Regions from separate parts of the Halomonas sp. DN3 genome, predicted to be linked through region 1. Evidence: predicted binding sites of a transcription regulator. Region 1 holds the regulator's gene; the other holds the start of a gene.
What was found. Region 1 encodes FNR, which switches genes on or off when oxygen is low (the NO sensors DNR and NnrR bind a similar motif). Its sites were predicted from a motif close to TTGATNTANATCAA; they were not measured.

Region 2: the regulator FNR is predicted to act here: its motif matches at 1,940-1,953, upstream of pflB (formate C-acetyltransferase).

The regions. Positions count from the first base shown of each region.
Region 1 is NZ_CP099965.1:755,529-759,319, forward strand. Features, by position in the region: gene ttcA (tRNA 2-thiocytidine(32) synthetase TtcA) at 1-636, shown strand, start outside; gene fnr (fumarate/nitrate reduction transcriptional regulator Fnr) at 797-1,537, opposite strand; gene NKF27_RS03435 (sulfite exporter TauE/SafE family protein) at 1,692-2,378, opposite strand; gene ccoS (cbb3-type cytochrome oxidase assembly protein CcoS) at 2,375-2,605, opposite strand; gene NKF27_RS03445 (heavy metal translocating P-type ATPase) at 2,602-3,791, opposite strand, start outside.
Region 2 is NZ_CP099965.1:3,365,493-3,369,283, reverse strand. Features, by position in the region: gene htpG (molecular chaperone HtpG) at 1-235, shown strand, start outside; gene NKF27_RS14605 (tetratricopeptide repeat protein) at 389-1,198, opposite strand; gene NKF27_RS14600 (hypothetical protein) at 1,294-1,794, opposite strand; gene pflB (formate C-acetyltransferase) at 2,165-3,791, shown strand, end outside.

The DNA.
Region 1 (3,791 bases):
GTGGCGGTGAATCTGGATCAGAAGCAGCCGGGCTTTCCGGAGCATGTGCTGCCGAACTATCTGGACAGCATCGGCGTGGACTACCACATCCTCGAGCGCGACACCTATTCGGTGGTGAAGGAGAAGACGCCGGAGGGCAAGACCACCTGCGCGCTCTGCTCACGCCTGCGGCGCGGCTCTCTCTATGGCTTCGCCGAGGAGATCGGGGCGACCAAGATCGCCCTGGGCCACCACCGCGAGGACATTCTCGAGACGCTGTTTCTGAACATGTTCTTCGGTGGCAGCCTCAAGGCGATGCCACCCAAGCTGCTCTCCGACGACGGCAAGAACATCGTCATCCGCCCGCTGGCGTACTGCCGCGAGGCCGATATCCAGGCCTACAGCGAGGCGATGGAGTTCCCGATCATCCCGTGCAACCTGTGTGGTTCCCAGCCCAACCTGCAGCGCCAGGTGGTCAAGGAGATGCTGGCCGAGTGGGAGGTCAAGCATCCCGGGCGCCTCGAGAGCATGTTCAAGGCGGTGACCAATGTGGCGCCGTCGCAGCTGGCGGATCGGCAACTGTTTGACTTCGAGGGGCTGGAGGCCGTGCAGGCCGAACGCCAGGCCCGGCGCATCGACGTGGTGGATGCCGACTGATCTCGCCAGCAGCGAATGTGCAGGACGCCATGACAGCAAAAGAGGCCGCATCTCCGGATGCGGCCTCTTTTTTGTCACACGCCATCTATTACGCTCTGCTTTCCAGATCCTGGATACAGGGCCCTGCCGGCCAGGCCCGGCACGCTGCTGCCAGATCCGCTCAGGTAACTTCGGTGTCGGCCAGGGTCGACAGCGCGGTCAGGTCGAGGATATTGACCTCACGTCCCGATACCGCCACCAGATCCTGCTGCTGGAAACGCCCGAGGATACGGCTGACCGTTTCCACCGCCAGCCCCAGGTGATTGCCGATGTCGGCGCGGGACATGGACAGGCGGAAGCTGAACGGTGAATAGCCGCGGCGGCGGAAGCGATCCGACAGGCCGAGGAAGAAGCAGGCCAGGCGCTGATCAGCGGTCTTGCGTGACAGCAGCTGCATCATCCGGCGGTCCTCTCGCAGCTCCTTGCTCAGGGTGCGAAACAGCTGGGCACGCAGCTCCGGCAGGGTCTGGGTCAGCGCATCGAGGCGGTCGAAGGGAATCTCGCACACCGTGGTGGTCTCCAGCGCCACCACGCTGCCGGGATAGCGGCCGTCGTCGATGCCATCCAGCCCAACCAGTTCACTGGGCAGGAAGAAGTTGGTCAACTGAGCTTCGCCGCTGCCTTCGGTGGTGATCTGCTTGAGACTCCCCGACCGGACCGCGAAGACGCTGGTGAAGCGATCTCCTTGCTCGACCAATCGTGTGCCTTTCTTGATCGGCGGGTGACGACGGATGATGGAATCGAAGCGCTCGAGGTCGGCGGTCTCCAGCGACAGCGGAAGGCACAAGGAACTCAGGCTGCAGGACTCACAGCGAGTCTCATGCAGCATGGGACGCCGCCGATCTTGGGCCGTAGGACTCATTCGCAGCTCCTGTGTATCTGGGATCGATATTGACTGGGCCATGGGGAGAACAGACGTCGCCCGTACAGCACGTTGATGGCACTATTCTACACCCTCAGATCAGCTAAAAGTGGCGTCTACCTCTTTAGGATTAATAACTTAGAGGTAGGATGCGTCATTGATGCAGCCCAGTCCAAAGTTGCCAGACGGCAAAGGCGATGATCATGCCAGCGGCGGCGAGGCGTGTTGCCCGATGCGCCAGCAGGGCCTGCATTTGTCTGGCGGCGAGGCCCGTCACCACCAGCGCCGGAAGCGTGCCAAGACCGAAGCTCGCCATCAGCAGTGCGCCCTCGAGGGGTTCGGCCCGTGCCAGGCTCCAGGCCAGCATCGAGTACACCAGGCCACAGGGCAGCCAGCCCCAGATGGCGCCCAGCGCCACCGCCTGGGGCAGACGCACCACCGGCAACAGGCGTCTGCCTGCGGGTTCCAGGTACCTCCAGAGGTGACGCCCCAGTGCCTCGACGTGACGCAGGCCTTTCCATAGATCGGCAATGTAAAGCGCCATCAGGATCAACATCAGGCTGGCGACGATCTGCATCAGGCCACGCAGGGTCGGCGAAAGGCCGATCACCGAACCCAGGGTGGCAACCAGAGCGCCCGCCACACAGTAGCTGGTGATACGACCTACATTGTAGCCGAGCACCAGAGAGCCCACCCGCCAAGGTTGACGCATGCTGGGGGGGATGGCAAAGGTCAGAGCGCTCATGATGCCGCCGCACATGCCAATACAGTGTGCACCACCAAGCAGACCAAACACGAAGGCCGCCATCATGGGAGGCAGCTCGAGGCCGGTAGGATTCACTCAGGCCCTCTGGATGATGGATCACGATCGGATGTCTGCGCAGGCGTTTCGGACGAGGAAGCGCCGTCATCGGCACTGCGAGTGTCGTCTTCATCTTCGAACAGGATGCGATAGGCGGGGCCTTCGAGGTCCTCGAACTGGTCGTTGCGCACCGCCCAGAAGAAGGCCCAGACCGCCAGGCCCAGCAGGATCAACGACAAGGGTATCAACAGGTAAAGGATGCTCATGGGCCGGGGCTTGCGGTGACGGGTGAAGGTGTCGCGGTCGGCCTGGTGCGTCCGCGCCGCAGACGCAGGGCATTGCCGATGACCAGTAACGAGCTGAGTGACATGCCGATGGCGGCAAGCCAAGGGGGCACGAAGCCCAGCGCCGCTGCGGGCAGCGCCACGACATTGTAGAGCACCGACCAGGACAGATTCTGGCGAATGATGCGACGGGTCTGGCGGGCCACCTCGATGGCTTCGACGATACCCGTGAGCGGTTCGCCCAGCAATACCAGATCGGCGCGGGTGCGGGTGAGGTCGCTGGCCCCGGCCATGGCGATGGCAAGGTCGGCGCCGGCCAGTACCGGCACGTCATTGATGCCATCACCGACCATGGCCACCTTTTCGCCCTTTGCCTGCCGCGCCTTCAAGTGCCCGAGCTTGTCCTCGGGGGTGGCCTCGCCACGCCACTGATCGACGCCCAGCGTGTGGGCAAGCTGGCCAACGTTGACGGCGCGGTCGCCCGACAGGATCTCGATGGCAAGCCCTCGCTGGGCGAGGGCGGCGAGGGTCTCGGCGGCGTCGTCACGGGGCTGATCGTCGAGCTTGAACCAGGCCTGGGGCTTGCCTTCGCAGGCCAGCAGCAACCAAAGCCCTGCGCCAGGGAGCTCAGGAACGGGTTGGCCCAGGCAGGCAAAATGCGGCTGGCCCAGTCGCCAGCGCCGGCCGTCGATCACGCCATCCACGCCCTGGCCCGGGTGATTGCGCAGTTCGCTGGCCTGGCAGCTGGCGTCGCGCCAGGCAGCGAAGGCGCGGGCGATGGGGTGCTCCGAGCCGGTTTCCAGTGCCGCCGCCAGGGCCAGATGCCGGCGCTTGGTGGCAGGGTCCATCTCGCCATTGTTGGCGCTTCCTTCGTCGTCGCTCAGCGGCCGGTGTTCGGCGAGTTGCATGCGCCCCCGGGTCAGGGTGCCGGTCTTGTCGAAGACGACGCGATCGAGGCCGGCCAGGGTCTCCAGCGCATCGGCTCGGGTCACCAGTACCCCGGCACGTCTCAGCCGGCCGTGGGCCACGGTCAGGGCGGTGGGGGTCGCCAGCGCCAGGGCGCAGGGGCAGGTCACCACCAGTACCGACAGGGTGATCCACAGGCTGCGGCTCGGGTCGATCAGGCTCCAGACCAGCGCCACCAGGGCGGTGATGACCAGCAGGTTCA
Region 2 (3,791 bases), 2.3 Mb from region 1:
GGGCTTCCAGATGCGCCGTATCATGGAGGCCGCGGGCCAGAGCCTGCCTGAGGTCAAGCCGATCCTCGAGCTCAACCCGGACCACGCTCTGGTCGCTCGTCTGGAAGGGGCCGACGGTGACGGCTTCGGTGATCTGGCGCGGATCCTGCTCGATCAGGCGATCATCGCCGAGGGCGGCCATCTCGACGATCCGGCCGCCTACGTCAAGCGTCTTAACGCCTTGCTAAGCGCCTGACAAGCGTCAAGCGCCTCAATGCTCTTCGTTGACGGCGCCAGATAGTCGGGCAGCCAACTGCCTGCATGCCAACAGCGACGCCACCTTCGGGTGGCGTCGTTGCGTTCAGGGGGGAAGGGCGGGGGGCGTCTTCGCCACGCCGATGGCGGTGGTTCAGCGTTTCAGGCTGGCGAAGAGGTCTGGGCACTGGCGCTGCAGCTCCCTGTCGTCGAGCATGGCCTCGCGCTGGCGCTGGATGGCGTGCCCCCGGCGCTTGAGCACCGCATCGAGGTCATCGCCGCTGGCGCAGCTCACCTTGAGCAGGTTGATCAGTGCGTCCAGCCGCTGGGGAGAACTCGCCAGGGCCGCCTCGATATCGGCTCGGGCATTGTCGTACTGGCCCAATCGGTAGTAGGCGTAGCCACGATAGGAGAGGGCGTCGTTGTTGTTCGGGTCGATCGCAAGCGCCCGGGTGTAGTCGGCCACCGCTCCCTCGAAGTCGCGCTCGATGCGCTTTTCACGTCCCGCGCTGACCTGCTGCTGGGCCGACTGCATGGGGGCCTGGCGGGTGATGATGGTCAGGTAGCGCGGGGCCACGTCGCTGCCGAGGGCCAGTGCGGCCTCGAAGTAGCTTCGAGCCTTGTCGAGCTCACCGGCGGAAAAGGCGTTGATGCCAGCGTTGTTGAGCGTCTTCAGGCGTACCTCACGCAGGCCGTCATCACCTCGACTGGCCCTGAGCGCCTGCTCGAACAGCGCTGAGGCGTCGGCGTGTCGGCCTTCCCGGTAGAGAATCCAGCCCTGGGCGTTCAAGCCTTCCACCCGGGCCAGCGGATCAGGACTTTCGAGCAGAGGGCGTAGTTCGCGCAGAGCGGCCTGGTTGTCACCCTGCTGCAACAGCGCCTTGGCCCTGGTCAGCGGGGCCTGCTGGGCAACCACCGGCCACGCCAACCCGGCGCTCAGCAGCACGACCAGCAGGGCTTTCACGAAAGTCGCTGGATAGCGTCGTCGCCTTCCCTTCATAGCTCGCGCGAGGTCTATCGCCATCGGTCGTGACGCCGAAGCGCGCTGCTTGCTCTTCATTAGAAGCCTACCTGCGGAGAATCTCGCTCCGCTGCGGCGATGACGTCGGCCAGTTGGCTCTTCAAGGCGTCGCGCTCCTGCTCGATGGAGATCAGGCGGCCGTGCAGATCGTTGTTCAAGATGCGCAGCACATTGTCGTCCTGGACCTTCAGCACGACCGTGCCCCGGCCATCCAGCGGCATGTCCCGCTCCTGCAGGCGGATGACCGGCAGCACGCCCTCGGGCGGGGCGATGGACAGATTGACCTGGCTCGAGGGTTTCATCATCGCCATGGCCAGCCCACCGACGAAGAACAACAGGCTCAGCGCCATGAACAGCCTGGCGTTCTTGGAGATCTCCTGTAGATAGCGAATGCGCAGCTCGGTGCCCTCACGGGTCTCGCCGGAGCGCTCGTTGAGCAACAGGGTGTGGGTCTTGTTGAGCAGGTGGTAGCCAAGGATCAGCAGCACCACGGCGAAGCCTGGCAGACCGTACTCCAGTAGCGTGGGAAAGCTGTTCATCACGGGCATCCGGCGGTGGGACAGGGCTCAGGCCTACGTATGCCTTTCTCAGCATAGCGCAGGCGGCCGTCCTCGCCGCGCGAAATTGGCCTGGTGCAGGTTTCTGGGCCGCTTCGCTATCGCGGCGCCGCCGTTATGTGGAGCCATGATGCGGGTCAAGTAGGAGCGACGGGACTACTGCTAAGGTCGAATTGTGCTCTCGAGGGCAGGTGTTTTTTCGCCGAACGAGAAGCGAGCAGCAGACACGCCGTCTCCGATGCGGCGACCGCTGCTGCCACCGAACAGGCGGGTCGGCTGCCATCTCCGAGGGATGGCCGTCGCTCAGCATACAGGACTAGCGTTGTCATTTACTCTGTTGAGGTGCAAGTCGATGAAAGAGCAATTCGCGCAAGCGTGGGAAGGGTTTACCGGCGGCGATTGGAAGCAGGACGTCAACGTACGGGACTTTCTGCTGGCCAACGTGACCCCCTACGAGGGTGACGAGGGCTTCCTGGTCAGTGAACCGGCCGCCAGCACTCGGAAGCTCTGGGACACTGTCATGGAAGGCGTCAAGCAGGAAAACGCCAGCCATGCGCCGCTGGACTTCGACACCTCCCTGGTCTCTACCATCACCGCGCACGACGCCGGCTATATCGACCAGAGGCTCGAGACCATCGTCGGGCTGCAGACCGAGGCGCCGTTGAAGCGGGCGATCATGCCCAATGGCGGTATCAAGATGGTGGAGAGTTCGTGCCAGGCCTATGGCCGTGAACTCGATCCTCAGGTCAAGAAGGTCTTCAGCGAATTTCGCAAGACCCACAATCAGGGCGTGTTCGACGTCTACACGCCGGACATCCTCAAATGCCGCAAGTCAGGGGTGCTGACCGGGCTGCCGGATGCCTACGGTCGCGGACGCATCATCGGCGATTACCGCCGGGTGGCTCTCTACGGCGTTGACTTCCTGATGCGTGACAAGCAGGCGCAGTTTGCCTCGCTGCAGCAGCGCTTCGAGCAGGGCGAGGACCTGGAAGCGGTGATCCAGCTGCGTGAGGAAGTCGCCGAGCAGCACCGTGCACTGGGCCAGCTCAAGGAAATGGCCGCCAAGTACGGTTTTGACATCTCGGTACCGGCTGCCACCGCCCAGGAGGCCATTCAGTGGACCTACTTCGGCTATCTTGCCGCGGTGAAGTCCCAGAACGGTGCCGCCATGTCACTGGGGCGTACTTCCAGCTTCCTCGATATCTACCTGGAGCGCGACCTGCGCCAGGGCGTGATCGACGAGGTCCGCGCCCAGGAGTTGGTCGATCACTTCATCATGAAGCTGCGCATGGTGCGCTTCCTGCGTACCCCAGAGTACGACGAGCTGTTCTCCGGCGATCCGATCTGGGCCACCGAGTGTCTGGGCGGGATGGCGCTGGACGGACGCACCCTGGTCACCCGTACCAGTTTCCGCTTCCTCAACAGCCTCTACACCATGGGCCCGAGCCCGGAGCCCAACCTCACGGTGCTGTGGTCCGAACAGCTGCCCGACGGCTTCAAGCGTTACTGCGCCAAGGTGTCCATCGACACCTCGTCGATCCAGTACGAGAACGATGACCTGATGCGTGTGGACTTTGCCTCCGATGACTACGCCATCGCCTGCTGTGTGTCTCCCATGGTGATCGGCAAGCAGATGCAGTTCTTCGGCGCCCGGGCCAACCTGGCCAAGACCCTGCTCTACACGATCAATGGCGGCGTCGACGAGAAGCTGAAGATCCAGGTGGGCCCCAGAAGCGAGCCGATTGCCACCGAGGTGCTCGACTTCGACGAGGTATGGGCGCGCATGGATGGCCTGATGGACTGGCTGGCACGCCAGTACGTGACCGCGCTCAATGCCATCCACTATATGCACGACAAGTACAGCTACGAGGCGGCGCTGATGGCGCTGCATGACCTCGACGTCAAGCGCACCATGGCCTGCGGCATCGCCGGGCTGTCGGTGGCGGCGGACTCGCTGTCGGCGATCAAGTACGCCAAGG